Regions from separate parts of the Actinotalea sp. JY-7876 genome, predicted to be linked through region 3. Evidence: predicted binding sites of a transcription regulator. Region 3 holds the regulator's gene; each other region holds the start of a gene.
The links. Region 3 encodes HrcA, which represses chaperone genes, less so after heat shock. Its sites were predicted from a motif close to TTNGCACTCGNNNNNNNCGAGTGCNAA; they were not measured.
Positions count from the first base shown of each region.

Region 1: the regulator HrcA is predicted to act here: its motif matches at 4,222-4,248, upstream of H2O74_RS11385 (Hsp20/alpha crystallin family protein).
Region 2: the regulator HrcA is predicted to act here: its motif matches at 4,120-4,146, upstream of groES (co-chaperone GroES).
Region 4: the regulator HrcA is predicted to act here: its motif matches at 1,846-1,872, upstream of groL (chaperonin GroEL).

Region 1 covers NZ_CP059493.1:2,444,437-2,451,900, reverse strand. The annotation lists gene H2O74_RS11400 (aldose 1-epimerase family protein) at 1-794, opposite strand, end outside; gene H2O74_RS11395 (hypothetical protein) at 846-1,292, opposite strand; gene adhE (bifunctional acetaldehyde-CoA/alcohol dehydrogenase) at 1,377-4,046, opposite strand; gene H2O74_RS11385 (Hsp20/alpha crystallin family protein) at 4,336-4,812, shown strand; cyclic di-GMP riboswitch class I at 4,904-4,979, shown strand; gene H2O74_RS11380 (BldC family transcriptional regulator) at 4,998-5,228, shown strand; gene H2O74_RS11375 (SDR family NAD(P)-dependent oxidoreductase) at 5,317-6,090, opposite strand; gene H2O74_RS11370 (hypothetical protein) at 7,216-7,464, shown strand, end outside.
Region 2 covers NZ_CP059493.1:2,863,442-2,870,905, reverse strand. The annotation lists gene tsaD (tRNA (adenosine(37)-N6)-threonylcarbamoyltransferase complex transferase subunit TsaD) at 1-724, shown strand, start outside; gene H2O74_RS13185 (hypothetical protein) at 752-1,315, opposite strand; gene H2O74_RS13180 (PadR family transcriptional regulator) at 1,312-1,662, opposite strand; gene H2O74_RS13175 (glutamate--cysteine ligase) at 1,708-2,844, opposite strand; gene H2O74_RS13170 (SAM-dependent methyltransferase) at 2,844-4,067, opposite strand; gene groES (co-chaperone GroES) at 4,299-4,595, shown strand; gene H2O74_RS13160 (WhiB family transcriptional regulator) at 4,732-5,022, opposite strand; gene H2O74_RS13155 (MerR family transcriptional regulator) at 5,342-6,337, shown strand; gene H2O74_RS13150 (response regulator transcription factor) at 6,464-7,111, shown strand; gene guaB (IMP dehydrogenase) at 7,185-7,464, shown strand, end outside.
Region 3 covers NZ_CP059493.1:2,182,664-2,190,127, forward strand. The annotation lists gene H2O74_RS10230 (16S rRNA (uracil(1498)-N(3))-methyltransferase) at 1-355, opposite strand, end outside; gene dnaJ (molecular chaperone DnaJ) at 368-1,507, opposite strand; gene hrcA (heat-inducible transcriptional repressor HrcA) at 1,603-2,622, opposite strand; gene H2O74_RS10245 (DUF3097 domain-containing protein) at 2,751-3,623, shown strand; gene H2O74_RS16660 (DUF4870 domain-containing protein) at 3,754-4,380, shown strand; gene hemW (radical SAM family heme chaperone HemW) at 4,462-5,727, opposite strand; gene lepA (translation elongation factor 4) at 5,747-7,464, opposite strand, start outside.
Region 4 covers NZ_CP059493.1:617,468-624,931, reverse strand. The annotation lists gene groL (chaperonin GroEL) at 57-1,694, opposite strand; gene H2O74_RS03070 (NAD(P)/FAD-dependent oxidoreductase) at 1,899-3,356, opposite strand; gene H2O74_RS03065 (LytR C-terminal domain-containing protein) at 3,470-4,093, opposite strand; gene H2O74_RS03060 (DUF3263 domain-containing protein) at 4,123-4,422, opposite strand; gene H2O74_RS03055 (uracil-DNA glycosylase) at 4,588-5,346, shown strand; gene H2O74_RS03050 (hypothetical protein) at 5,339-5,737, opposite strand; cyclic di-GMP riboswitch class I at 5,956-6,030, opposite strand; gene H2O74_RS03045 (SGNH/GDSL hydrolase family protein) at 6,131-7,012, shown strand; gene H2O74_RS03040 (hypothetical protein) at 7,038-7,464, opposite strand, start outside.

The DNA.
Region 1 (7,464 bases), 260 kb from region 3:
ATCTGCCACGCGTCCATGGACTCGTCCATCCAGACGGCGGCCGTCCGGCCGTCCGGGGCGGCGACCTGGATCCACGAGAGGCCCTGCTCGTCGCGGATCACGTCGAGGTAGGCGTCGTCGAGGTCCAGCCCGCGCAGGGACCGCGGCTCGCGCAGGTCGTACTCGCCGCTGACCGGCTCGGTGCCCGTGGGCAGCAGGCGGTCGTCGACCGTCACGCGGGTCGCGGCGTCCAGCCGGACGGTGCACTCGTCGAGGGAGGCGGCGCCGGGGGACAGCCACGGGTGGAAGCCCACCCCGTAGGGCGCGGTCCGCGTCCCGAGGTTGGTCGCGGTCGTCTGCACGTGCAGCCCGGCCGCCGTGAGGCGGTAGGTGACCCGGAGCAGCAGGTCGAACGGGTAGCCGGGGCTGGGCGCGAGCCGCAGGCGCAGGGTCGCGGCATGACCGGCGGCGTGCGCCTCGTCGACGTTGCCGAGCACCTCCCAGCGCTGCCACATGACCAGGCCGTGCAGGGCGGTGGAGAGCGCGGGCTCGGTGATGTCGAGCTGGAGCTCCTCGCCGTCGACCGTGTAGCGGCCGTCGCGGATGCGGTTGGGCCAGGGCGCGAGGATCGCCCCGTGGCCGGCGGGGGCCACCTCGTCCGCGCCGAACGGCGTGAAGACGTCACGCCCGCCGACGGCGTACCGGCGCACCTTGGCGCCGACGTCGGTGAGGGTCACCTCCTGGTCGTCGAGGACCAGCTCGACCTGGTGACCGGACAGGGGGGACGGGCGCGTGGCAGCGCTGGCGAGACTCACCCGGCCACGCTAGCGGAGCCCGCCTCGGTCGCGCACCGGGCGGGCCCGCGATCAGGCCAGGTCCTCGCGCAGCGACTCGATCTCGGCCCGGAGCGTCTCGAGCGCGGCCTCGACGGCGGGGCCCGCGTCCGCCGCGGCCTCGTCCAGGTGGTGCTCGGCCTCGTCGAGCGCCTCGACCACGTCCGCCTCGTCCGCCGCGGTCCGCGCCCGGTCCATCGCGTCGCCGGCGGCCGCCACCGCCTCGTCCACGCGGGCCCGCGTGTCCTCGTCCAGGGTCGCCTCGTCGAGGGTCTGCTCGAGGTCCTCGAGCGAGCGGCGGGCGCCGTCGACGCCCTCCTGGACGTCGTCGCCGAGGCGCTCGACGTCGACGTCGGGCAGGTCCTCGGTCGCGCTGCAGCCGGTCAGGGCGCCACCGGCCAGCACGGCGGCGAGGGCGGCGGCAGCAGCCCGGGAGAGCAGGGGGCGGCGCGCTGCGTGGGTGACGGGGGTCGTGCGCACGGTGTCCTCCGAGGGTCTGGGGAGGTCCAGTGTGCCCCGGCAGGGGTGTGCCCGCCCGCGCGACCGGGCGGGCACACCGGCGGGTCAGGCCTCGGAGCGCACCTCCTCCTGGGCGGAGGGCTCCGTCGTGCCTGCCTCCGTGCGCCGTGAGCGCACGTCCTGCAGCGACGTCCCGTAGTACGCCGCGGTCATGAGGTCCTTCATGTCGGCCAGCATCGGCATCCGCGGGTTCGCGGGCGCGCACTGGTCCTCGTAGGAGCGCATCGCCAGGTCGTCCAGCTTGCTCATGAACGCCTGCTCGGACACGCCCTGCGCCGCGAACGACGAGGGGATGCCGACCGCGTCGCGCAGCCGCTCGACCGCCCGGGCGTAGGACTCCACGCCCTCCGCCGGCGTCGAGGCCGGCAGCCCCAGCGTCTTGGCGATCTCCTGGAACCGCTCCGGGGCGACGTAGTGCTCGTACTTCGGCCAGCTCGTGAGCTTGGTCGGCACCGTGCCGTTGTAGCGGATCACGTGCGGCAGGAGCGTCGCGTTGGTCCGGCCGTGGACGAGGTGGAAGGTGGAGCCGATGGTGTGCGCCATCGAGTGCACGATGCCCAGGAAGGCGTTGCCGAACGCCATGCCCGCGATCGTGCCGGCGTTGTGCATCTTCTCCCGGGCGACCACCGCCGCCTCGCCGCCCGTCACGGACGCCTCGAGGTTCTCGAAGATCAGGCGGATCGCCTGCAGCGCCATGCCGTCCGTGAAGTCGTTCGCGTAGACCGAGACGTACGCCTCCGTCGCGTGCGTCAGCGCGTCGAAGCCGGAGTCGGCCGCGAGCGAGGCCGGCATCTTGCCCGTGAGCGCGGGGTCGATGATCGCGACGGTCGGCGTGAGCGCGTAGTCCGCGAGCGGGTACTTGACGCCCGTCTTCTGGTCCGTGATCACCGCGAACGGCGTCACCTCCGCGCCCGTGCCCGACGTCGTCGGGATGCAGACGAGCTTGGCGCGCTCGCCCAGCGTCGGGAACTTGAAGGCACGCTTACGGACGTCGAAGAACTTCTCGCGCATGTCCGCGAACACGATCTCCGGGTGCTCGTAGCGCAGCCACATGACCTTCGCGGCGTCCATGGGGGAGCCGCCACCGAGCGCGATGATCGTGTCCGGGTTGAAGTGGCGCATCGCCTCCGCGCCCCGGTCGACCGTCGCGATGCTGGGCTCGGGCTCGATGTCGTCCAGGATCTGCAGCGCGATCTTCTCCGGGCGACGACCGAGCACGTCCAGGACCTTGTCCACGAACCCGAGCTTGGTCATCGTCGCGTCGGTCACGATGGTGACGCGGTGCACGTCCGGCATGTCGGCCAGGTAGCGGATGGCGTTCGGCTCGAAGTACGTCTTGGCCGGGACCTTGAACCACTGCAGGTTGTTGTTGCGACGGCCGATCCGCTTGATGTTCACGAGGTTGACCGCCGAGACGTTGTTCGAGACGGAGTTGGCGCCGTACGAGCCGCAGCCGAGCGTGAGGGACGGGATGAACGCGTTGTAGATGTCGCCGATGCCACCGAGCGACGACGGCGAGTTCCAGATGATGCGGATCGCCTTGACGCGGCTGCCGAACTCCTCCGAGAGCTCCTTGTCCTCGGTGTGGATCGCGGCGCTGTGCCCGAGACCGTCGAACTCGACCATCTGCTCGGCGAGGCGGATGCCGTGCTCGCGCGAGTCGGCGCGCAGGACCGCCAGGACCGGGCAGAGCTTCTCGCGCGTGAGCGGCTCGGCGGGACCGACCTGACCGACCTCGGCCAGGATGATCGAGGTCTCCTCGGGCACCGTGAACCCGGCCTGCTGGGCGATCCACTGCGGGCTCTGCCCGACGACGGAGGCGTTGAGCTTGGCGCCGCCGCAGTTGGCCGAGTCCGCCTCGACGCCGAAGATGAAGCGCTCGAGCATGGCCTTCTCGGCCGGCGTGGCGCGGTAGGCGTGCAGGATGTCGAACTCGGCCATGGCGGCGTCGTAGATCTCCGCGTCGAGGATGACGGCCTGCTCCGAGGCGCACACCATGCCGTTGTCGAACGCCTTGGACAGCACGACGTCGTTGACGGCGCGCTTGAGCTTGGCCGTCGCCTCGATGTAGGCGGGCACGTTGCCGGCGCCGACGCCGAGCGCGGGCTTGCCGCACGAGTACGCGGCCTTGACCATCGCGTTGCCGCCCGTGGCGAGGATCAGCGCCACGCCGGGGTGGTTCATGAGCTCGTGGGTCGCGGCGATCGACGGCTCGGAGACCCACTGGATGCAGTGCTCCGGGGCGCCGGCCGCGACGGCGGCGTCGCGCACCACGCGGGCCGCCGCGACGGAGGACTCCTGCGCGGAGGGGTGGAACGCGAAGATGATCGGGTTGCGCGTCTTCAGCGCCACGAGCGCCTTGAAGATCGCCGTCGACGTCGGGTTGGTCACCGGCGTGATGCCGGCGACGACGCCCACGGGCTCGGCGATCTCCACGATGCCGTGGAGGTCGTCGCGCGAGACGATGCCGACCGTCTTGAGCTCGGCCATCGAGTTGGTGACGTGCTCGCACGCGAAGATGTTCTTCACGGCCTTGTCCTCGAACACGCCGCGGCGGGTCTCGGCGACCGCGTGGCGCGCGAGCTCGCCGTGCTGGTTCAGCGCGGCGACCGACGCCTTCTTCACGATGTGGTCGACGTCGGCCTGGGTGAACGACGCGTACTGCGCGAGCGCCTTGGTGGCGCCGGCGACGAGGGCGTCGATCGGGGACGCCACGGCGCGGGGCGCAGCGTCAGGCTCAGGGGCGGGACGGGGTGCGGAGCGAGCGGCCACGGGACTCTCCCGGTATTGGTGCGGATGGGGCGGATCGCCCTTGATCCACGTCCCACGGTACGAGCCCGTCGCGGCTCCGGGCTGTGCCAAAGGTCCCCGGGACAGTGGTCCCTGTCCCCTGGCACTCCCCGGGGGCGAGTGCTAGAACCGGAGGTAGCCGCCCGGTGCGAGCGAACGCCCCGGGCGGGTCGGACCCCGGATGGTCCGGGGTGTGTCCGAGGGGAGGACTCACATGGCTGCTCGACTGGAACCGATCGACCCGACGCGCTGGATGGACCAGCTGCTGGGCTCCGTGCGCGAGGCGGCGCAGGCGCCGCAGACCGCCGCGATGCCGCTCGACCTCTACCGCGCGGGCGACCACTACGTGCTGCAGGTGGACCTGCCGGGCGTCGACCCGGGCTCGGTGGACGTCAACGTCGAGGACCGCACGCTCACCATCCGGGCCGAGCGCACGGCACCCACCGACGCGGACGTGCAGTGGCTCGCGCGGGAGCGGGCCTCGGGCACGTACGTCCGCCAGCTCACGGTGGGTCGCGGCCTCGCCCTCGACCGGGTGCAGGCCGCCTACGCCGACGGCGTCCTGACCCTGACCATCCCGGTGGCGGAGGAGTCGCGCTCGCGCCGGATCGAGGTCCAGCACGGCTCGCCCGCGACCACGATCGGCGGGGGGCGGGGCGCCGAGGCGTCGGGGGGCTCGGCGGGGAGCTGAGCCGGCCCGGAGGGCTGGACGCGGGTGAAAGATGGGGTGCGGCCGACACGCGCTTTGCGTCGATGTCCGGAATGTGGGAACCTGTCCCCGTCAGCGACAAGGGCAAACCCACCGCGAGGTGGGGACGCAAAGTCACGGGACCCTCGAGGTCGGCCGGACGCACCGAACGACGAAGGAGTTGCACCATGTCCCCTCAGGGATCCCCCTCCGGCACCCGCAATGACGCCCCGGACTCGCTCCTGACCCCCTCCGAGGTCGCGAGCATGTTCCGCGTCGACCCCAAGACGGTCACGCGCTGGGCGAAGGCGGGCAAGCTCTCCGCCATCCGCACGCTGGGCGGCCACCGCCGCTACAGCGAGGCCGAGGTCCGCGGGCTGCTCAACGGCGTGCCGCAGCCGCGCACCAGCGAGGACTGAGGACCCCAGCGCTCCCACGACGGCCCCACCGGTGACGACCGGTGGGGCCGTCGTCGTCCGTGCCGTCCTCGTCCGTGCCGCAGGCGGCTCAGCGGGGGAGCTCGACCCCGGTGAGCGCGGCGAGCCGGGCGAGCAGGCCATCCTGGAGGGCGGTGTCGCGGGCCTCGGGGTTCGCGACCTGGACCTCGTGGCGCTTGAGGTACGCGCCGGTCACCCGCGCGGCGTCGTCGTCCGACGTGGCGAGCCAGACCTGCGTCGCGGCGCCCTCGTCCACCTCGTCCCACGCGCCCGGGCCGCCCAGCTTCGTCTTGATCCAGCCGGGGTCGACCGCGGTGACGACCACCTCGGGCCACAGGCGCGCGACGGCGAACGCGAGCGTGACGTCGAGCAGCTTGGAGTCCGAGTACGCCTGCATCCCGTCCCACGCGCGCGCCTCGAACTGCAGGTCGTCGAGGTGCGTGCGGCCCTGGGACTCCAGGCCGGAGGTCAGGTAGACGAGCCGGCGGGGACGGGGCATCAGCGCGGTGAGCAGGTACGGGGCGACCACGTTGACCTGGAGGATGCGCTCCAGGCCGTCCTCGGTCACCGTGCGCTCGCTGACCCCGCCGCCGATGCCCGCGTTGTGGATCACCACGTCGAACGGGCCCGCGGCGGTCGCCGCCCCGGCCAGGGCGCGCGTCTCGGCGAGCGAGGCCAGGTCCCCGACGACGACGTCGCTCACCCCGGGCTGGGCGGCGCGCAGGTCACGCGCACGCGCGGCGTCGCGCGCGTGGCCGACGACGTCGTGCCCGGCGGCGAGCAGCTGACGGACGGTCTCCAGGCCGATGCCGTCGCTCGAGCCGGTGACGAGGATGCGGGACACGGGGGACTCCTTCGGCCGGGACGGGGCCCCACATCCTCGCGCGGACCGCACGCACCGGTCGAACCGGTCCGTGCCGGTGCGGCGGTAGGCGCCCGACGATCGTCCATGCGGCCTCGAGCAGGACCGGCCCGCTCCTCGGGGTCAGGGTCTCCACCCACTCCTGCGCCGGGCTGCTGACCCCTGCGTCACCCCCGACGTCGAACGGCCCGTTCAGTGCGAGGTCCTCGAACGTCGCCACTGCACGCTGGCGTGCTCCTGGGGTGCCGTCAAAGCGTCCGACGTCGTCGACGTCCGCGCGGTCTTGGGGCTTACCGGGGCGCGACCTGGGTCGCCTGCTGACGGCTCCCCGCGGTCGGCTCGGCGCCCGAGGCGGTCGACGGATTGCAAGCCGTAGGAGAACTCCTGGCGGCGGGCGCTGGTCCTGCGGTTGTGCCACCAGGAGTCGGTGCTGAGGCGGTCGAGGACTACGGGTCCTTTCGCATCGACCCACTCCGCCGCAGGCTGGCCGGCTCCGTCGCGGTTCAGGGGTCCCGGCCGGCGGCAACCCGGACTCGAGTCACTCGGCGGTCCGGACCAGCTCTTGGCGGATCTGACTGCCGAGTACGACGCGCTATGGGCCCAGGGCGCCCCCCGCCGACCGGCGTCTTGGAGCAGTTCGCGAGCCGTGAGCGGTCGCTCGCCGCGACGGACTTCGGATGCCGCGAGGCGTCCAACCTTCCGTCGACAGTCGCGGAGGTGCGCACGGAGCTGGAGGACGCGTTCTTCACTGCGCACGTCACCGAGCTCGAAGCGATCCGAACCGCACTGGTCGAGGCGGCCGACGACTAAGTCCGCGGAGCTCGAAGCGAAATTCCCGCGTCCAAGGCGAGGGAGCCGGGGCGCGAATCCGCGCGCCCGTGACGGATAGAGAAGGAAGGGAAACCCGTATGCGCAAACAGCTGCACGCCGCCGCCGCGGTTGTCGCCTTCGCCTGCTGCCGGGAAACGCGACCCGCTTCTACTACGGTCACACCTACGTCCCGTGGGCGCCTGGTGACCTTCCCCACTTGCGGGCGGGGTTGAGCACCGGCGTCCGCCCGGCGGGGTGACGCCCGCCGGCCGGACGCCGTCCGACGAAGGAGGCGGTGTGCGTTCACGGTGGACCGGGTTGCTGGCCGGCGTCAGTGCGCTGCTCGGAGTCCTGATGACGGTGTCGGTGGCTTACGGACTGACGCTCGCCGACGGGTGGGCGCGCGGGCACCTGGGCCTGCCAGCGAGCTTCGTCGGCTACAGCGTCACGTCCGCTGGACGCGAGGTTCAGGCGGACGCCGCGGGGCAGGTGCTGGTCGCCATCGGCGATGCGTCCGCGACACTTGTGGTGACACCTGCTGCGGGT
Region 2 (7,464 bases), 680 kb from region 3:
CCTCTACGGCGTCAACCACGTCATCGGGCACGCGGCCGTCGACGAGCTCGTCCACGGCGCCTTCCCGGAGCGCGTCATGGCGCTCGTCGTCTCGGGCGGGCACTCCTCGCTCCTGCTCGTCGACGACGTCGCGACCGACGTCACCGAGCTCGGGCACACGCTCGACGACGCCGCGGGGGAGGCCTTCGACAAGGTGGGGCGCCTGCTGGGGCTGCCCTACCCGGGCGGGCCGCACATCGACCGCCTCGCGCGCGAGGGCGACCCGACGGCGATCCGCTTCCCGCGCGGGCTCACGGCAGCCAAGGACCAGGCCCGGCACGCGGACGACTTCTCCTTCTCGGGGCTGAAGACGGCCGTCGCGCGCTGGGTCGAGGCGCGCCGGGACGCCGGGCAGGAGATCCCGCTGAACGACGTCGCCGCGTCGTTCGCGGCAGCGGTCGCCGACGTGCTCACGGCGAAGACGATCGCGGCGTGCCGGCGGCACGGGGTCGACACGCTCGTCGTCGGCGGCGGGTTCTCCGCCAACTCGCAGCTGCGCGAGCTGGCGGCCCAGCGCTGCGCGGAGGCCGGCATCACGCTGCGCATCCCGCCGATCCGCTACTGCACGGACAACGGGGCCATGATCGCGGCGCTCGGGGCCGCGGTGGTCCGTCGCGGGGTGCGGCCCAGCCCGCTGGACCTGCCGGTCGACTCGTCGATGCCGCTCACGCAGGTCACGGTCTGAGCGGTCCGTCCGGTCCCGCCGGCGGCCTCAGCCCCACGCCCGCCACACGCGCGAGCCGAGCAGGAACGCGACCGCGCCGACCGCGACGAGCACCGCCGCGCCGGGTGCCGACGGCGTCTGGGTCACGGAGAACTCGTCCTGCGTGGCGACGAAGACCGTCGGGGCGCCGAAGGGGTAGCGCGTCACGGTGCCGCCGCCGAGGGCCTCGAGGGTGTCGAGCGTCCCGATGGCGTACGCGCCGCCCAGGTAGACCATCATGCCCACGGCGAGCGTGGCCGCGACGGCGCCCGAGTTCCAGCGGGGCAGCGGGCGGCCGAGCTCGGACGTGTAGCTCTCGGCCAGGACCAGCGGGTGGCCGAGGTCGCGCACGGCGCGCGCCATGCCGACGTCGGCCGCTGCGTGCGTGAGCTCCGCGCGCAGGTCGCGCTGGACCTGCTTGCCCTGGCGCCGCGGGTAGTCCTGCAGGTGCCACGAGAGGCGCGCCAGGTACCACTCGCGCCGGAGGCGGTCGCGGACGCTCAGGCGTGCCGGCGGTGCGGCCGCCTGGCCGGGGTCGCCCTCGGGCGCCGGGGCGCCGGTCGTGGTCGTCATGTCGGCTCCTGGGTGGTGGTGCGGTCGAGGACGGTGCGGACGGTGCGGGTGAGGTCCGACCAACCGCGCACGGAATCGGCGAGGTGCTCGGCGCCCGGCGCCGTCGGCCGGTAGTACTTGCGCGCGGGACCGGACGAGGACGCGACGAGGCGCGAGGCGATGAGGCCGTCCCGCTCGAGGCGCGTGAGCACCGGGTACACGGTGCCGGTGGCGATGTCGGTGAGCCCGTCCGCCTGCAGCCGGGTGACCAGCTCGTAGCCGTACGACTCCTGCTCGGTGAGCAAGAGGAGCACGAGCATGGGCAGCACGCCCTTGAGGAGCTGGGGGTCCCGCGCGGCCGGCGTCACGCCTCAGAGGCTATACCTACTACTCGGCATTGCCAACTAGCCGGCTCAGAGTGGCGCGCCCGCCCGCATCTCCTCGACCAGCGCCGCCACGACCGGGTCGAGGTCGCCGCCGTGCCGGCGCGCGACGGCGCGCTGGCGCTGGTAGGACGCGCCCTTGCGCAGGATCGTGCGGACGCCGTCGAGCTCGGCCGTGCACCGCAGGCGCTCCGCGACGGGCTCGAGGTCGACGAGCATGCGCTCGACCGCGTCCGTGACCAGCTCCTCCTCGCCGTGCGCGTCGAGGATGATGATCGCGTCCATGCCGTAGCGCGCGGAGCGCCACTTGTTCTCCTGCGCGAACCAGGGCGGCAGGGTCGGCAGCTCCTTGCCCTCGTCGAGCATCGTCGAGAAGTGCTCCACGAGGCAGTGGATGACGGCGGCGAACGCCATCACCTCGGCGAGGTTCGAGGCGCCGTCGCAGACGCGGACCTCGAGCGTGCCGAAGCGCGGCGAGGGGCGCACGTCCCACCGGATCTCGTCGATCTGGTCGATCACGCCCGTGTGCAGCATGTCGTGCGCGTAGCCCTCGAGCTGCTCCCAACGGTCGAACTGGAACGGCAGGCCCGCCGTCGGCAGCTGCTGGAACATCAGCGCGCGGTTGGACGCGTAGCCCGTGTCCTTGCCGCCCCAGAACGGGGACGACGCCGACAGCGACTGCAGGTGCGGGAAGTACGTGAGCACCGCGCGCAGGATCGGCAGGACCTTGTCGCGGTCCTCGATGCCCACGTGCACGTGGACGCCGTAGATGAGCATCTGGCGGCCCCACCACTGCGTCCGGTCGATGAGGGTCGCGTAGCGCTGCTTGTCGGTGACCTTCTGCTGGGCCCAGCGCGCGAACGGGTGCGTGCCCGCGCACATGAGCTCGACCCGCAGCGGGTCCGTCACGGCGCGGATCTCCTCGATGCTCGCCTCGAGGTCACGGCCGGCCTCGGCGACGGTCCGGCACACGCGCGTGGCGATCTCGACGGTGTTGAGCAGCAGCTCCTGGCGGATCGTCGGGTGCTCGCCGCCGTCGGGCGGCGCCACCGCGTCGAGCACCGTCTGCGCCACCTGGCGCAGGTCGCCCGAGTCCGCGTCCACCAGCGCGAGCTCCCACTCGACCCCGAGGGTCGACCGCTCGGACCGGGCGAACGGGATCTCCATCAGACCGGCTCCACGAGGAGCACCTGCTGCGACCCGTTCACGCGGGTCAGCACGATCGTGGCCTCGGCGTCGCCCTTGAGGTCGAGCTGCTTGCGCAGCTGCTCGGGCACCACGGCGGTGCCCCGCTTCTTGATGGTCAGGCGCCCGACGCCGCGCTCGCGCAGGGCCGTGCGCAGCCGCTTGAGCCCGAACGGCATGACGTCGAGCACGCGGTACGCGGTGCTCAGTGCGCGCACGTCGGGCGAGTCGGTGGGGGAGGCCGGGGCCAGGTGGTCCGAGGTCACGTAGGCAATGGTGGGGTCGAGCAGGCGCCCGCGCACCCCCTCCGCGACCAGAGAGACGAGGCCGGAGCGGATCACGGCGCCGTCGGGCTCGTAGAGGTACGCGCCCGGCGGCCCGACGTCGGCCCCCGGGACGCCGTCGGCCGGCGCCCGGAGCGTCGCGGCGGACTCCCCGCGCAGGACGAGCGCCGTGCGGCCGGGGCCGTCCGGGGCGAGCGGGCCGAACCACAGACCGGCCTCGACGACGTCGCCGTCGACCGAGACCCACTGCGCCTCCGCGTCGTCGGGGACGGCCGTGTGCGGGATCGCGGGACCGACCTTCACGCCCAGGGCGGGCGCGCGGCGCCGCAGCTCCAGGACGTCGTCGAGCGGCGGCGTGTAGGCCGCGGGGTCGTGACGCCTGCGGCCGGCGGCCGTGCGGCGCGCCGGGTCCGCGAACACCCCGTCGACCCCGTCCGCGCCGCCGGGCGCGAGGTCGAGCGTGAGCCCGTCGACGTGCCTGACCTCGGCCTCGGGGAAGTGGCGCAGGTTCACCGTGGCCACGGCGGCGGTGAGCTCGTCGACCTCGGCCGCCAGCACGCCCAGGCCGAGCGCGGAGAACGCCATCGCGTCGCCGCCGATGCCGCACGTCAGGTCGGCGACCCGGGTGCACCCGGCCGACGTGAACCGCTGGGCGTGGCGGGCGCCGACGGTCAGCCGCGTCGCCTGCTCGAGGCCCGCGGGCGTGAAGAGCATGCCGGCCGCGAAGTCGCCGAACTTCTCCCGGCCCTTCGCACGCAGCCGCGACTGGGTCAGCGCGGCGGCCACCAGCACGGGGTCGACGCCCTCCTTGGCGAGCCGCTCGGACAGGACCATGGCCAGCCGCTCGTCGTACGGGGGCAGCGCGCCGAGCAGCGCCCACCCGTCCGGGCTGAGCAGCAGCGAGAGCGAGCGTTCGTCCACGTCGCCGATCCTGGCACGCCGCCCGCCCCGCGGCCGCGTCGGCCGACCCGCGTTGGCACTCGTGTTGACCGAGTGCTAACGCCGCGCATAGATTCCCCTTGGCAGTCCTCCTCGGAGGGTGCCAGCCGCACCGGGACCTGAGGGGTTGTCCGGCACCCGCGACGACGGGCAGCCCTGGGGCCCGCGGCCATGAACCGATCCGTTCCCACGAATGCGAAGGGGAGGTCCGCTGTGTCGGTCTCCATCAAGCCGCTCGAGGACCGCGTCGTCGTCCGTACGCTCGAGGCAGAGCAGACGACGGCCTCCGGTCTGGTCATCCCGGACACCGCGAAGGAGAAGCCCCAGGAGGGCGAGGTCCTCGCGGTGGGTCCGGGCCGCGTCGACGACAACGGCCAGCGCGTGCCGCTGGACGTCGCTGTCGGCGACACCGTGATCTACAGCAAGTACGGCGGCACCGAGGTCAAGTACTCGGGCGAGGAGTACCTCATCCTCTCGGCTCGCGACATCCTGGCCGTCGTCGTCAAGTGACGTCGGCCGCGCGCTGATCACCGCGCGCGCAGCACGCACGACGAAGCCCCGCACCAGCTGGTGCGGGGCTTCGTCGTGTGTCTGCCTGCCGGTGCCGAGCCGTACGCCGACGACGGCTCGGACCGGCCGGGAACGCTCAGCCGGCCTTGCGGAGCCGGTTCGCGAGCACGGCGGCGCGCTCCTCCTCGGAGAGCCCGCCCCACACGCCGTACGGCTCGCGGACGGCCAGCGAGTGCTCGCGGCACGTCTGCATCACGGGGCACGTGGCGCACACGGCCTTGGCGGCCTCGGCGCGGCGGCGCCGTGCGGAACCTCGCTCGCCCTCGGGGTGGAAGAAGAGGGTCGGGTCCGCGTCGCGGCACTTGCCCTCGTACTGCCACTCCCACAGGTCCATGACCGGGCCGGGCAGGCGCGAGATCTCCGTCATCGGGTCCTCCAGTAGTTCTCGGGTTGAGCCGCTGCGGGCACAGACCCAGTGGCGGTCATCGCGTCGGCGATGCGCCCAACCTAGAACCGCGTCAGAAGTTGGTCAACCCCCTTGGTCGAACTTGTTCGGCGGCGGGGCGCGCCTGCGGCAAGACCGCGCAGGCCGGTGCGCCGGTGGAGCGATTCCCGGGGGGCGCGACGCGTTCGGTCCCGCCGGTCCGGCGGGCCGGGTGGCGTACCGTGTCAGGAGTTGGGCACAATCGCGTCATGGTCATGACGCGAACCGTCGCGACGAGGACACGGGCGGAGGTGCTGGCGTCATGACCGGTCCCCAGGGCGAGCCGAGCCAGGAGCAGGGGACGGCCGCGTCAGGGCCCTCGCTCACCGTGGCCGCCGTCGCCCGCCGCCTCGGCGTGGCCCCCGCGACGCTGCGCACGTGGGACCGCCGCTACGGCCTCGGACCCTCGGAGCACATGGCCGGGGCGCACCGCAGGTACTCCGCGCACGACCTGTCGCGGCTGCTCGTCATGCGCCGCCTCACGCTGGAGGGCGTCGCGCCCTCGGAGGCGGCACGCGCGGCCCTGGAGAGCGACGAGGCCCCGGCGACCGCGCCGACCGGCCCCACGACCGCCGAGGTCCTCGACGCCTACTCCGACGCGGTCCCGATGGCGCCCGACCCCGCCGGCCTGGTCGCCGCGGCCGGCCACTTCGACAACGCCGCCGTGCGGTGGATGCTCGCGCGGGTGCACGCCCGGGACGTCATCGCCTGGTGGTCCGAGCTCGTGGCGCCGGCGCTCCAGCTGCTCGCCGAGCGCGCCGTCCTCGAGCGTCCCGGCGAGAGCGCGGCGCCCGTGCTGGAGGCGGCGGCCTTCGCCGAGCTCCGCAGCCGGGCCGCCGTCGCGACCGCCCGGCAGGGCTCGGCCTCCGGCGCGACCGGCACGCCGGACCGTCCGCGGCCGGCGGTCCTGGTGGTGCCGACCGCCGGCGGGGCCGACCTGCTCGCGCACTGCCTGGCCACGGCGCTGCAGGCCAGCGGGGTGCGGGCGCGCGTGCTGTCCGCCGGCGGGGAGGCTGCGATGGCGACGGCCGTGGAGCGCCTGGCGCCCGCGGCGGTCCTGCTGCACGTGGGGCCGGACGACGAGGCGGCCGAGCGCGCGGACCGCCTCGTCCGTGCGGTCGACGCCGCGCGTCCCGGGCTCCCGATCTTCGTGCAGCGCGAGGGCGCCGCCGCCTTCGAGCCGTCGACGGGGGTGCCGGTGCACCGGGTGCGCACCCTGACCGGCGCGCTCCACGAGGTGCTCGCGGTCGTCGGCTGAACGGTTCACCCGGGCGCAGGGCTAACGTCCGGGCCCCCGCCGGTCGATGAGGTCCTGGCGCGGCACCTCGCCGTCGCACCGTCGCCACGGCCCCTCGGGTGCCGCACGCGGACCGGAAGGAGGACGATGGCAGGCATCGTCGTGTGCCACGGCTCGTCCGCCGTGCGCGACCGGATCGTCTCCGCAGCCCACGGGGTGCCGGCGCTCGCGCCCGCCCGCGGCGCGGCCACCGCGGAGGAGCTCGTCGCCCTGGCGCGGCGCTCGTCGCCCGCCCTCGTGCTGCTGGACGCACACCTGCCCGGTGCCGGTCCGATCGAGGCCATGCGGCGCCTGCGCGCCGTCGGGGCCACGCCCGTCGTCATCATGCTCGCCGTCCCGGGCGACGAGATCACCCTCGACCGGGCGATCGCGCTCGGCGCCCGCGGCTACCTCGCGCCCGACGTGGACCGCAGCGAGCTCGTCGCCGTCGCCGCCCACAGCCTCACATCGGCCCACGTGCCCCAGCAGGCCGGGCACGCGCAGCGCACGGAGCAGGCGCCCGCGCCGCGTGCCGACGGCGACGCCGCCCCCGGCCCCGCCGTCGAGCTCACGAAGCGCGAGCTCGAGGTGCTGGCGGGCATGAGCCACGGCCGGTCCAACGCGCAGATCGGCGGGGAGCTCTTCCTGTCCGAGGACACCGTCAAGACCCACGCGCGCCGGCTCTTCCGCAAGCTCGGCGCGTCCGACCGTGCGCAGGCGGTCGCCATCGGCCTGCGCCGGGGCCTCATCCGCTGAGCCCGGCCCGACCCGGGCCGACGGTGCGTGGACGCCCGCCCCGGCCGCGCGGCGCGGCGCCTACCATCGAGAGGTGGACACGGAGACCTCGCCAGCGCACCCGGACCCCTTCGGCTTCATCGGCCTGACGTACGACGACGTCCTCCTGCTGCCCGGCGAGACGGACGTGATCCCGAGCGAGGTCGACACGACCTCGCGGCTGACGCGCGAGCTCAGCGTCGCCGTCCCGCTCGTCTCCGCCGCCATGGACACCGTGACCGAGGCGCGCATGGCGATCGCCATGGCGCGGCAGGGCGGCGTGGGCGTGCTCCACCGCAACCTGTCCATCGCGGACCAGGCGCACCAGGTGGACC
Region 3 (7,464 bases):
TCGAGCGGGCGGCCTGCCAGGGGACGACCTCGTCCACGCCGACCTCGGTCGCCGCCTCGATCGCGAGCTCGTCGCGGTCGCCCTTGGCGAGCGCCTGCACCAGGACGAGGCGGGGCGAGGCCTGCGGCTCCACGACGACGTCGACCACCGTGAGCGTGAGGCGACCCGGCTCGACCGCGGCGATCTCGCACCGCAGCCGCACGCCGGCGCCGTCGGCGACGTCGACACGCTCGCCCGCGCGGCGACGTTGCACGACCCCGGCGTGCCGCGCCTCGCCGCCCTGCAGGACGTACGCGCCGCCCGGTGCGGCACCGGACAGCTGCCCCGGCTCCGCGAGGAAGACCGGGGCGCTCACCGGACGCTCACGTCAGCGGCCCGCGAGCTTGTCGCGCAGCTTGGAGAAGACGCCGGGGTGGGCGGGGGCGACGCGGGACGCCGGACGGGCCTCGCCGCGCAGCTCCGCCAGCCGGCGCAGGAGCTCGGCCTGCTCGTCGTCCAGCGTCGTGGGCACCTGCACGTCGACGTGGACGTTGAGGTCGCCGCGGCCTCCCACGTGCAGGTGGCCGATCCCCAGGCCCCGCTCGACGACGACGTCGCCCGGCTGCGTGCCCGGCCGGATGTCGATCTCGCGGGGGCCGTCGAGCGTCTCGAGCTCGACCACCGTCCCGAGCGCCGCGGCCGTCATCGGGATCTCGAGCGTGCAGTGCAGGTCGTCGCCGCGGCGCACGAACGTCTCGTGGTTGCGCTCGCGCACCTCGAGGTAGACGTCGCCGGGCGGGCCGCCCGCGGGGCCGACCTCGCCCTGACCCGTGAGCTTGATGCGGGTGCCGGTGTCCACCCCGGCCGGCACGTCCACCGACAGGGTGCGGCGGCTGCGGACGCGCCCCTCGCCCGAGCACTCCGGGCACGGCTCGGGGATGACCGTGCCGAAGCCGTGGCAGGCCGCGCACGGGCTCGAGGTCATGACCTGGCCGAGGAAGGAGCGGGCGACCCGCTGCACGACGCCACGGCCACCGCAGACGTCGCAGGTGCGGGGCGAGGTGCCGGGGCGGCAGCACGAGCCCTGGCAGGTGCCGCACAGGACCGCGGTGTCGACGGGCACCTCGCGGTGGACGCCGAAGGCGGCCTCGGCGAGGTCGATGTCGAGGCGGACCAGCGCGTCCTGCCCGCGCCGGGCGCGCGGCACCGGACCGCGCTGCGCCGACGCGCCCTGGGCGGCACCGAAGAACGTCTCGAAGATGTCCTGGAAGCCGAAGCCGGCGCCGAAGTTCGCGCCGCCGCCGCCGCCGGGAGCGGTCGGGTCCACGCCGCGGTCGTACATCTGGCGCTTCTCGGGGTTGGAGAGCACCTCGTAGGCGCGCGAGACGTCCTTGAAGCGGTCCTCCGCACCCTCACCGGTCGCGACGTCCGGGTGCAGCTCACGCGCCAGCCGGCGGTACGCCTTCTTGATCTCGTCCTGCGTCGCGTCGCGGCTGACGCCGAGGACCTCGTAGTAGTTGCTGCTCACGTGTCACTCTCTGGACCGGGGGGTCCGGTGTCGGGCGGCGGTCGGACGGGTCTGGGGCGGCCGCGGCCGGTCGGGCCGAGGCGGTGCGCCGGGGCTCAGGGGGCGAGGATCCGGGACAGGTACCGCGCGACGGCCCGGACCGCGGCGATCGTGCCCGCGTAGTCCATGCGCGTGGGTCCCAGCGAGCCGATGCGCGCGACCGGATCGCCGTCCGCACCGTACCCCGCGGCGACGATGGAGGTCTCCGCCAGTCCGGCGTGCTGGTTCTCGCTGCCGATCCGCACCGACACGGGCGCGGCGTCCTCGGCCATGTCGGTGAGCAGGCGCAGCAGCACCACCTGCTCCTCCAGCGCCTCGAGCACGGGCCGGATGGTGTGCGGGAAGTCCGTGCCGCTGCGCGCGAGGTTCGCCGCGCCCGCCATGACGATGCGCTCCTCCGTCGCCTCGGCCAGGGTGTCCTCGACGACCTTGATCACGCGGAGCACGATCGGCCGGTCGGCGACGGCGAACGCCTGGGTCATGCGGTCGAGCGGCTCCGCGAGGTCCACGAGCCGGCGGCCCGCCACCGTGGCGTTGAGCCGCGCGCGCAGCTCGGTGACGACGCGCTCCGCGACCGGTTCGCCGAGGTCCAGCACGCGCTGCTCGACGCGCCCGTTGTCCGTGATGATCACGACGAGGAGCCGGTCGTGGCCCACCGGGACGAGCTCGAGGTGCCGCAGCGCCGAGCGCCGCAGCGAGGGGTACTGCACGACGGCGACCTGCTGGGTCAGCTGCGCGAGCAGGCGCACGGAGCGGTCCACGACGTCGTCGAGGTCCACCGCCTCCTCGAGCAGCGTCTGGATCGCGCGGCGCTCCGCGGCCGACAGCGGCTTGACGGTCGAGAGCCGGTCGACGAAGAGGCGGTAGCCCTTGTCCGTCGGCACCCGGCCCGCCGAGGTGTGGGGCTGCGCGATGTACCCGGCGTCCTCGAGGGCGGCCATGTCGTTGCGGATCGTGGCCGGCGACACGCCGAGGTTGTGCCGCTCGACGAGCACGCGGGAGCCGACCGGCTCCTGGGTCTCGACGTAGTCCTCGACGATGGCGCGCAGCACGTCGAGCCTGCGGTCCTCGCTCATGACACCTCCTCTCCCACAGCACGCCCGGCACGGCCGGGCGTCGTCGCATGTGGCACTCTCAGGGTCCGAGTGCCAATCCTACCCGCGCGCGGCGCCCACCGTCGCGAGCCACGAGCCGACGGAGGACCATGGACCGCTACGGACGCGACGTCCTCGCCGGACCGACCCCCGGCCAGGGGCCGACCAGCCCCCACCACCGGCGCAAGCCCTCGTCGCGGCCGCTCGCCGCCGACGTCGGGCTCGTGGTCGAGGAGGTCACGACCGGCTGGGTCGGCGCCGTCGTGCGCGTCGAGAAGTCCGGCGGGATGCACGTCGTCGTCCTGGAGGACCGCGCAGGTCGCACCCGCACCTTCCCGCTCGGCCCCGGCTTCTGGGTCGACGGCGAGCCGGTCGAGCTCACGCCCCCCGTCACCGCCCCCGCCCCGCAGCGCCCGACGCGCACGGCGTCCGGGTCCGTCGCCGTGCACGGCGCCCGCGCCCGCGTGGCGCGCGGCGGCCGCATCTGGGTCGAGGGCAAGCACGACGCGGAGCTCGTCGAGAAGGTGTGGGGCGACGACCTGCGCCTCGAGGGCGTCGTCGTCGAGCTCCTCGACGGCGTCGACGACCTCGCCGCCGCCGTGCGGGAGTTCGCGCCCGGGCCCGGGCGCCGCCTCGGCGTGCTCGTCGACCACCTCGTGGCCGGCAGCAAGGAGTCGCGCATCGCGGCGGACGCCATGCGCGCCGCGGCTCCCGGCACGCTGCTCGTGCTCGGCCACCCGTACGTCGACGTCTGGCAGGCCGTCCGCCCCGGGCGCCTCGGGCTCGACGCCTGGCCCGTCATCGACCGTGGCACGGAGTGGAAGCGCGGCATCCTGCGCACGCTCGGCTGGCCGGCCGACGACCAGGCCGACGTCGCGCGTGGGTGGCAGCGCATCCTGCGCAGCGTCCGCGACTACCGGGACCTCGAGCCCAGCCTCCTCGGCCGCATGGAGGAGCTGATCGACTTCGTCACCGCACCCTGAGGCGGCGCCTTCGCTAGTGTTCGGTGCACCGAGCCGGTGCACCGCCGCTCGGCCCCGGCGGCACCGCCGACCGGGACCACGAGGCCGGCAGCTGCGGTCAGCCCGACACGACGAAGCTGGTGAGAGCGACATGACGACGAATCCCTCCGACGAGCCCCAGTTCCCCGGTACGCCCGGTGCCGCGGGCACGCCCGGCGGCCCGCCCGCGGGCGCCACGCCCCCGCCCGCCTACGGCACCCAGCCCGGCGGCTACCAGCAGCCCGGGTACCAGCAGCCCGGTGGCCCCCAGCAGGCGCCCGGCTACCAGCAGCCGGGCTACCAGCAGCAGCAGCAGCCGGGTGGCTACCAGCAGCAGCCCGGTGGGTACCAGCAGCCCGGCGGCTACGCGCCCTACCCGGGCACGGGCTACCCGCCGCCCGGGCAGGTCCCGCTGTCCGACGCCGAGCAGCGCCAGTGGGCGATGTTCGCCCACCTCGGCGGCATCATCCTCGGCTTCATCGCGCCCCTCGTCATCTGGCTGATGTACAAGGACCGGGGCCGCTTCGTGGAGGAGCAGTCCAAGGAGGCGCTCAACTTCCAGATCACGCTGACGATCGCCGCCGTCGCGTTCGCCGTCATCACCGCGATCACGTTCGGGATCGGCTCGATCCTGTACGTCGCGTTCATCGTCGCCCTGGTCTTCATGATCATGGCCGGCGTCGCCGCGAACAAGGGCGAGGCGTACCGCTACCCGGTGAACATCCGCTTCATCAAGTGATCGGCCGCTGAGCAGACGGTCGCCCGCTGACCGACGGGGTCGGTGCCCACGGGCACCGACCCCGTCGTCGTCCCGGGACGCTCAGCCCGTGAGGTCGCGGACGACCGTGTCGGCCAGGAGCCGCCCCCGGCGCGTGAGGACCGCGCTGCCCGCGCCCGCGGCCCGCGCGTCGAGCAGCCCGTCGGCGACCAGGCCCGCCACCGCCGCTCGGCCCGCGGGGCCGACGTCGGCGAGCGGCAGGCCGCCGCGGAGCCGGACGCCGAGCATGACGCGCTCGAGCCGGACCTCCTGCGGTGCGAGCTCCTCGCGGCCCGCCGCGGGCGTCAACCCCGCGCCGAGCCGGTCCGCATAGGCGCGCGGGTGCTTGACGTTCCACCAGCGCAGCGCCCGGCCGTCGCGGCCCTCGCCGAGGTGGGAGTGCGCGCCGGGTCCGAAGCCCCACCAGTCGTCGCCGCGCCAGTAGCCGACGTTGTGGCGGCACGCGGCGCCGGGCTCGCGGGCCCAGTTGCTGATCTCGTACCACCGCAGGCCGGCGGCGCCGAGCACGTCGTCGGCCAGCTCGTACTTCGCGGCCTGGTCGTCGAGGTCGGGCGCCGGGATGAGCCCGCGCCGCACCTGGACGGCCATCCGCGTGCCCTGCTCGACCGTGAGCGCGTACGCGGACACGTGGTCGACGTCGCACGCGACCACGGCGTCCAGCGAGCGCCGCCAGTCGGCGAGGCTCTCCCCCGGCGTGCCGTAGATGAGGTCGAGCGAGACGGCGAGGCCGGCCTCGCGCGCCCACGCGACGGCCTGCGGCACCCGGTCGGGGTCGTGCGTCCGCTCGAGGGTCGCGAGCACGTGCGGCACGGCCGACTGCATGCCGAACGAGACGCGCGTGAACCCGCCCGCGGCGAGCTCCGCGAGCGAGTCGGGGGTGACGGAGTCCGGGTTCGCCTCGGTCGTGACCTCGGCGCCGGCCGCGAGCCCCCAGGTGCCCCGCAGCCGGTCCACCATCGCCACCAGGTCGCCGGCCGGCAGCACGGTCGGCGTGCCCCCGCCGAGGAAGACGGTCGCCACCTCGCGCGGCGTCCGCCCGACGGCGTCCAGGGTGCGGGCGGCGAGGTCGACCTCGCGCGCGACCGTCTCGGCGTAGCGCTCATGGCCCGCGCTGCGCCCACCGGCCTCCGCGAGCAGCTCCGCCGCCGTGTAGGTGTTGAAGTCGCAGTAGCCGCACCGCACGGTGCAGAACGGCACGTGGAGGTAGACGCCGAACCCGCGCGGGCCAGCGCCGGTCGAGGGCCGGAGCCAGTCGGGGAAGGTCCCGTCCGGCGGTGGTGCGGCCCCCTCGGGAAGCGCGGGGCTCACGAGCCGACCCGCCGGGGGGTCACTTGCGTGCCTTCTCCTTGGCATCCTTGCCGCCGGACTCCGTCGAGAGCGCGGCGATGAAGGCCTCCTGCGGCACCTCGACCCGACCGATCGTCTTCATGCGCTTCTTGCCCTCCTTCTGCTTCTCGAGGAGCTTGCGCTTGCGGCTGATGTCGCCGCCGTAGCACTTGGCCAGGACGTCCTTGCGGATCGCGCGCACGGTCTCGCGCGCGATGACGCGCGAGCCGACGGCGGCCTGGATCGGCACCTCGAACTGCTGGCGCGGGATGAGCTCACGGAGCTTGCCCACCATCATCACGCCGTAGGCGTAGGCCTTGTCCTTGTGCACGATCGCGCTGAACGCGTCGACCTGCTCGCCCTGCAGCAGGATGTCCACCTTGACCAGGGCGGCCGCCTGCTCGCCCGAGGGCTCGTAGTCGAGCGACGCGTAGCCGCGGGTCCGGGACTTCAGCTGGTCGAAGAAGTCGAAGACGATCTCGGCGAGCGGGAGCGTGTACCGCATCTCCACCCGGTCCTCGGAGAGGTAGTCCATGCCGCCGAGCTCGCCGCGGCGGGTCTGGCACAGCTCCATCACGGCGCCGATGAACTCGCTCGGGCACAGGATCGTGGCCTTGACCATCGGCTCGCGGACCTCGCCGATCTTGCCGCCCGGGAACTCGCTCGGGTTGGTCACGCGGATGACCGAGCGGTCCTCCATGGTGACCTCGTACACGACGTTCGGCGCCGTGGAGATGAGGTCGAGGTCGAACTCGCGCTCGAGCCGCTCGCGGATGATCTCCAGGTGCAGCAGCCCCAGGAAGCCGACGCGGAAGCCGAAGCCGAGGGCGACCGAGGTCTCGGGCTCGTAGACGAGGGCGGCGTCGTTGAGCTTGAGCCGGTCGAGGGCGTCGCGCAGCACCGGGTAGTCCGTGCCGTCGATCGGGTACAGGCCGGAGAACACCATGGGGCGGGGGTCGTCGTAGCCGCCCAGCGACTCGGCGGCGGGCTTGCCGGCGTTGGTGACCGTGTCCCCGACCTTGGACTGGCGGACGTCCTTGACGCCGGTGATGAGGTAGCCCACCTCACCCACGCCCAGGCCCTGCGTCGGGATCCCCTCCGGGGAGATGACGCCGATCTCGAGCAGCTCGTGCTGCGCGCGCGTCGACATCATGACGATGCGCTCGCGCGGGCTGAGGTGGCCGTCGACGACGCGGACGTAGGTGATCACGCCGCGGTAGGTGTCGTAGACCGAGTCGAAGATCATGGCGCGCGCGGGGGCGTCGGCGTCCCCGCGGGGTGCGGGCACGGTGCGGACGATGCGGTCGAGCAGCACCTCCACGCCCTCGCCCGTCTTCCCGGACACGCGCAGCACGTCCTCGGGCTCCCCGCCGACCAGCTTGGCGATCTCCTCGGCGTACTTCTCGGGCTGCGCCGCCGGCAGGTCGATCTTGTTCAGGACGGGGATGATCGCGAGGTCGTTCTCCATCGCGAGGTAGAGGTTCGCGAGCGTCTGCGCCTCGATGCCCTGGGCGGCGTCGACCAGGAGGACGGCGCCCTCGCACGCGGCGAGCGAGCGCGAGACCTCGTACGTGAAGTCGACGTGGCCCGGCGTGTCGATCATGTTGAGCGCGTAGGGGACGAGGACGCCGTCCTCCCCCGCCATCGCCCACGGCATGCGCACCGCCTGCGACTTGATCGTGATGCCGCGCTCGCGCTCGATGTCCATCCGGTCGAGGT
Region 4 (7,464 bases), 1.6 Mb from region 3:
AAGGGACACCCGCCGTCGTCAGTGCGAGCGCGCGGCTCGGACCCCGACCGGGAAGGTCAGAAGTCCATGCCGCCCATGCCGCCACCGTCGCCACCGGAAGGAGCGGAGTGCTTCTCCGGCTTGTCGGCCACGACGGCCTCGGTGGTGAGGAACAGGGCGGCGATCGACGCGGCGTTCTGCAGCGCCGAGCGCGTGACCTTGACCGGGTCGTTGACGCCCGCGGCCAGCAGGTCCTCGTACACGCCGGTCGCGGCGTTGAGGCCCTGACCCGCCGGGAGGTTGCGGACCTTCTCCGCCACGACGCCGCCCTCGAGGCCGGCGTTGATGGCGATCTGCTTCAGCGGGGCGTCGATCGCGAGCTGCACGATCCGCGCACCGGTCGCCTCGTCACCCACGAGCGCGAGGATGTCGGCCTGCTCGAAGGCAGCCTTGCCGGCCTGGATGAGGGCGACGCCACCACCGGCGACGATGCCCTCCTCGACGGCAGCCTTCGCGTTGCGGACGGCGTCCTCGATGCGGTGCTTGCGCTCCTTGAGCTCGACCTCGGTGGCCGCGCCCGCCTTGATGACGGCGACGCCGCCGGCGAGCTTCGCGAGGCGCTCCTGGAGCTTCTCGCGGTCGTAGTCCGAGTCCGAGTTCTCGATCTCGGCGCGGATCTGCGCGACGCGACCGGCGATCTGGTCGGCGTCGCCGAGGCCCTCGACGATCGTGGTCTCGTCCTTGGTGACGACGACCTTGCGCGCCTGGCCGAGCAGCTCCAGGCCCGCGTTCTCGAGCTTGAGGCCCACGGTCTCGGAGATGACCTGGCCACCCGTGAGGGTCGCCATGTCCTGCAGCATCGCCTTGCGACGGTCCCCGAAGCCCGGCGCCTTGACGGCGACGGAGCGGAACGTGCCGCGGATCTTGTTCACGACGAGCGTGGCCAGGGCCTCGCCCTCGATGTCCTCGGCGACGATGAAGAGCGGCTTGCCGGACTGGATGACCTTCTCCAGCAGCGGCAGCAGGTCCTTGACGTTCGAGATCTTGGACTCGACGAGCAGCACGTAGGCGTCCTCGAGGACGGCCTCCTGGCGCTCCGCGTCGGTCACGAAGTACGCCGACAGGAAGCCCTTGTCGAAGCGCATGCCCTCCGTGAGCTCGAGCTCCAGGCCGAGGGCGCTGGACTCCTCGACCGTGATCACGCCCTCCTTGCCGACCTTGTCCATCGCCTCGGCGATGAGCTCGCCGATGGCCGGGTCGCCGGCGGAGATGCCCGCGGTCGCGGCGATCTCCTCCTTGGTCTCGACCTCCTTGGCGGCCGAGAGCAGCTGCGCCGTGACGGCGTCGACGGCCTTCTCGATGCCGCGCTTGAGCGCGATCGGGTTGGCGCCGGCGGCGACGTTCCGCAGACCCTCCTTGACGAGGGCCTGGGCGAGCACGGTGGCGGTGGTGGTGCCGTCGCCCGCGACGTCGTCCGTCTTCTTGGCGACCTCCTTGACGAGCTCGGCGCCGATCTTCTCGAGGGGCTCCTCGAGCTCGATCTCCTTGGCGATCGAGACACCGTCGTTGGTGATCGTGGGGGCGCCCCACTTCTTCTCGAGCACGACGTTGCGGCCCTTCGGGCCGAGCGTGACCTTGACGGCGTCGGCGAGGGCGTTCATGCCCCGCTCCATGCCGCGGCGGGCCTCCTCGTCGAAGGCAATGATCTTGGCCATACGGATGGTCCTCCGGTGTTGGCGGTGTCCTGGGCGCCGGCGCCCGCGACGGACGGCTCGGGCCGCCCGCGGTCACATCCCGTCGGGGGCCCGGACCTCACCTCGGCCCAGGGTCTTCTGTCACTCTCGGGTCGAGAGTGCTAACTCATTATTGGCACTCTCACCCGGCGAGTGCAAGCGCCGTGGCGCCGCCGCCGCCGCGCCTCAGGGCGCGAGGCCGGGCGGGCGCTCGATGCCGAAGCTGCGCGCGAGGACGCGCCGCGCGGCGTGCCAGCCGCCCATGCCGTGGACCCCGGGCCCCGGCGGCACGGCAGCGGAGCACAGGTAGACGCCGTCGGCCGCGACGAAGGGGTCCGGGCTCAGGACGGGCCCGACGAGCATCCGCGGCAGGGTGATCGCACCACCCGCGATGTCGCCGCCGACGTAGTTCGCGTTGCCCAGCTCGATCCGCGCCGCGGGGGTGCACCGCGAGGCGACGACGACGTCGCGGAAGCCGGGCGCGTACTGCTCGATGCGCGCGGTGACGGCCTCGGTCACGTCCGCGCGCGACCCGGCCGGGACGTGCGCGTACGTCCACAGCGGGCGGTGCCCGTCGGCGGTCGCGCGGCCCGGGTCGCCCACCGACGGGTCGCTCGCGAGCACCATGGGCGGCTCGGCGTGCCGGCCCTGCGTCAGGGCGTGCTCCGCGGCGGCCATCTCGGCGCGCGTGCCGCCGACGTGCACCGTCCCGGCCCGGCCCACGCGGGGGTCGGCCCACGGCACCGGACCCGAGAGGACGAAGTCGACCTTGGCCGCGGCGTTCCCGTGCCGGTACGCCTGGTAGCCGCGCGCGGTCCCACGGCTCAGGCGGGCGCCCATGACCGCGGCGACCGCCGAGGGCGAGGTGTCGAAGACGACAGCGCGCGCGGGTGGCAGGTCGCGCTGCGTGCGCACGAGGTGACCCGTGCGGATCTCGCCCCCGTGCGCGCGCAGGTCCGCCACGAGCGCGTCGGTGATGGCCTGCGTGCCCCCGAGCGGCACGGTCCAGCCGACGGCGTGCGCGAGCGTGCCCAGCAGCAGGGCCGTGCCGGCCCCCGCGATCGAGGGCAGGGGCGTGATCGCGTGCGACGCGATGCCGGTGAGCAGCGCGGGCGCCGTCTCCTCACGGAACCGGCGGTCCCAGAGCGGGGCCACGCCCTGCTCGAACGCCCGCAGACCGAAGCGCACCGCGGTCACCAGGTCGCGCGGGAGGTGGCGGCGGTCGCCCAGGAGGAAACCGACGAGGGCCTCGGCGTGCGCGACGAGCGGCCCGAAGGTCTCGAGCCACGCGCCGCCGTCGACGCCGAGCTCCCGCGCGGTGCGGTCGAGGTCGCGGTAGGCGATCCCGGCCCCCTGGGCCAGCGGCTGGGCGTACGACACCTCGGGCGCCACCAGCTCGACGCCGCGGGCCGCCAGGTCGAACCGCCGGAAGAACGGCGAGGCGACGGCCATGGGGTGGACGGCGCTGCACGTGTCGTGGACGACGCCCGGCCACAGGCCGAGGTCCGCCGTGCGGGCGCCCCCGCCCGGGTGCGGCTGGGCCTCGAGCACGACGACCTCGAGCCCCGCCCGCGCGAGCGTCACCGCGGCGGCGAGGCCGTTGGGTCCGGAGCCCACGACGACGACGTCCAGCGCCCGCGTCATGCACGCTCCCGTCGTCCGTCCGTCCCGTCCCCCGCATCCTCACCGCTCGGGGCGGTCGCGGCGACCGCAGGCGGCGGCCCGGGCGGCCGCCTGCGTCGCACGACGCGGTCGGCTCAGTCCTCGTAGTCGGCGGCGAGCACGACGACGACGCCTTCGGGCGCCTGCTCCGCGGACTCCTGCACGGCGGTGATGCCGAGGGTCTGCGCGACGAGCTCCGCCGTCGTGACCTGGTCGGGCGTCGCGTAGTACACGGTCGACGCCTCGAGGTCGTCGCCCTGCCAGTTGCCGGCACTCACGGCCGTGAAGCCGGCCTCCTCCACACGCTCGGCCGCACCGCCCGCGAGGCCGGAGCGGGACGTGGCGTTGAACACCTCGACGGGTGTGGCGAGGTCGACCGGGGGCGGGGGCGGGGTCGTCTCGACCGGCTCCTCCGTCTCCGGCTCGACGGGCACCTCGGCCTCGCCGGCGTCCTCCTCGACCGGCTCCTCCTCGGTGGTCCCCTCGTCGGCCTCGGTGGACGTCCCCTCCGCGGGCGTCCCCCCGGAGCCCAGCCCCTGCCAGTCGGAGAGCCACGTGACCGCGCCGTAGGCGAGGAGGGGGAAGACGACGAGGACGACCAGGAAGGGCAGCAGACGGCGGCGGCGCGAGCGCGGTGCGCGGTGAACGCCTCGTGGGCCGCCCCGGGCATCCGCGGCGTCGAACTCGTCCGCGGGGTAGGGGTAGTCGCCGGCCTTCACGGCGGACAGGCTAGCGGGCGCCCCGCCTCTCAGGCGTCGACACCCAGACGACGCGCGGTGCGGGCCCGCTGGCGGGACGCGCGCATCCGGCGCAGGCGCTTGATCAGCATGGGGTCCTGGGCCAGCGCCGCGGGCGAGTCGATGAGCGCATTGAGCACCTGGTAGTACCGCGTCGCGGACATGTCGAAGAGCTCCTTGACCGCCTGCTCCTTGGCCCCGGCGTACTTCCACCACTGGCGCTCGAAGGCGAGGATCTGCTGGTCGCGCTCGGAGAGCTCGGCGGCGTGGACCCGGGCGTCCGTGCGGTCCGCGTCGCGCGCGGTGGCCATCGCGTCCATGGGTCCTCCAGGGTGAAGCGGCGTCGTCGCCCGTCCCCGGGCGTCGGCTCATCGTAGACGCGGAATGACACGCGTGTCATTCGTCCCGGCGCGTCGGGATGACCCCCGCGCGGTGATCGAGTAAGGGAGCGCGGCGGCGGCTAGGGTCGCCGCGTGATCCGTCAGCCCCTCGACGCGCTCATGGCCCCGGACTGGGCCGCGGCCCTCGCACCGGTCGAGCTGCGGCTGCGCGAGATCGGCGACGCGCTGCGCGCGGAGTCCGCGGCCGGCCGGGCCTGGCTCCCGGCCCCCGACGCCGTCCTGCGCGCGTTCGCGCGGCCCATGGCGGACGTCCGCGTGCTCGTCATCGGCCAGGACCCGTACCCGACGCCCGGGCACGCCGTCGGCCTGTCCTTCTCGGTGGCGCCCGGGGTGCGCCCGCTGCCCCGCTCGCTGCAGAACATCCACCGCGAGCTCGCGGACGACGTCGGCGTCGTGCGCGGGCCCGACGGCGACCTCAGCGACTGGGAGCAGGAGGGCGTCCTGCTCCTCAACCGGGTCCTCACCGTGGGCACCGGCGCACCGGGCTCGCACCGGCACCTCGGGTGGCAGGACGTCACCGACCGCGCCGTCACGGCGCTCGTGGAACGGGGCGGGCCGCTCGTCGCCCTCCTGTGGGGCCGCGACGCGCAGCAGGTCCGCCCGCTGCTCGGGGGCGTCCCCGTGGTCGAGAGCGCGCACCCCAGCCCGCTCTCGGCGTCCCGGGGCTTCTTCGGCTCCCGGCCGTTCTCCCGCGTCGACGCGCTGCTCGCCGAGCAGGGCGCGCCTCCCGTGCGCTGGTCCCCCGACCAGCAGACCCGACCGACCGGCGCCGCCCCCTCCCCAGGGGACGGCGCCACGTCGGGCGCCGCGGTCCTGCGACCGCGAACTAGCTGAGGACGACGCTCACCCCCGTGAGCTCCTCAGCCGGCACCGGCACGTTCGCCGGCACCGGGACCGTCGTCTCCGACGCACCGATCACTGCGGACAGCTCGGCCAGCGCGACCCCCCCGGGCCCGCTGAGGGTCACGACCACGTCGTGTCCCTCGCAAGCGGTGTCCAGCCCCGACAGCCGGGCCCCGCTCACGCCGTATCCCTGCAGTGCGGCGTCGTAGGCGACGTCGTACCGGACCTCGATCTGCGACGAGCTGCACCCCTGCACCCCGTCCTCCCCCACCAGGACCTGCTGACCCCCCAGGTCGACCCCGGCCGCGGACGCCGTCCGCACGCCCACCAGGGCGAGCGCCACGAGTGCGACCGATGCCGCCTTCCTCGTCCGTCGATCCATCTCCACCCTCCTGGTGGTCCACGTCACCGGATCCGTCCGGTGATCCCCTGCGCCGACGTCCTGCCGGCGGTCGCACGCCCGGGGGCGTGCGGGAAGCGTCCTGAGAACGTGCTCAGGAGGCGGGTAGGCCGAGGCCGAGGGGGACGCGCGCGGCGTCGTGGCACAGAGGAGTGGAGCCGGATCGCACGGGAAGCGTGCTGCTCATGGTGGACCTCACGTTCGGTGGCCCGGCTGACCCGAGGGGTCCCGTGGCTTTGCGTCCCCACCTCGCGGTGGGTTTGCCCTTGTCGCTGACGAGCCAAGAGTGACCCATCACACGCCGGCGGTCCAGCCCCCCTTCCGGCTCCGCGCCCGGATTGGGCGTCTGTGTCGCATCGGCGCACACTGGGAGGCGTGGAATTCACCCGGACGCCGCACGGCGACGACGAGCAGCCGACCGCACCGCCGGGCCGCACCGCGCCGTGGCGCCGCTACGTGGCGCTGGGCGACTCGTTCACCGAGGGCCTGTGGGACGTCCCCGGGGGTGCCCCGCCGACCACCACCACCGCCGTCGACCCCACGCTCGTGTGCCGGGGCTGGGCGGACCTGCTGGCCGCGCACCTGGCCGAGCGCGCCGGCATCGGGCAGGGCGACGCCCCGGTGCAGTACGCCAACCTCGCCGTGCGGGGTCGCCTCCTGGAGCCGATCCTGCGCGAGCAGGTGCCGGCCGCCCTCGAGCTGCGTCCGGACCTCGTGAGCGTCGTCGGCGGGGGCAACGACATGCTCCGGCCGGCGGCGGACCCCGACGTGCTCGCGGAACGCCTCGAGGCGGCCGTCGCGCGGCTGCGGGCGGCCGGCGTCGACGTGCTGCTCGCGACCGGCATGGACGCCAAGGACAGCCCGGTCGTCCGGCGCACGCGGTGGCGTGCGGGCGTCTACAACGCGCACATCTGGTCGATCGCACGCAAGCACGGCGCCTACGTGGCGGACGTGTGGGGGATGCGCTCGCTTCGCGACTGGCGCATGTGGGCGCCGGACCGGATCCACCTCACGACCGAGGGGCACCGGCGCGTCGCGCAGGCGGCCCTGGTCGGCCTGGGGCTCGAGCCCGACGACGCCGCCTGGGACGACCCGCTCACGCCGCTGCCGCCCGTGCCGCTCGCGGCGCGCGTCCAGCAGGACGCGGAGTGGTTCCGCGAGCACGCCTACCCGTGGGCGACGCGACGCCTGCGGCGCCGGTCCAGCGGTGACGCACGGCGGCCCAAGCGGCCCGAGCTCACGCCGGTGGAGCGCTGAGCCCCGCAGCAGGGTCCCGGCTGGATCACGAGCACCGCAGGATGTTCCTGCTCCCGAAGATGTCCGTCCAGCTGTCTGCCATCAGGACGACGGAGCGCTGCTGACCCGCCGACACCGTGCGGATGTTCCCCGTGCCGCGCAGCACGAAGGTCGGGCGCTGCGCGCAGCCGGTCTGCGCCGCGACGTTGGACGGCCCCCAGAGGACCTCCGGCGTGCCCCCGAAGACGGGGTGCGCCAGGTCGTAGACCAGCTCCCACGCCCCGCCGGGCGTCGAGGGCGAGGTCACGACGACCGTGAAGCTGCGACGCTTCGGGTCGGCGAACCACGAGCGGTCCGCCACCTCGGTGACGACGGCCGTGCAGGTGGCCGCGGGGTTGTCGACGATCCGGCACGTGACCGGCGGCGCGTACGTCCACGTCGTGGCCAGGTTCCAACCGTCGACCGTCGCGTGC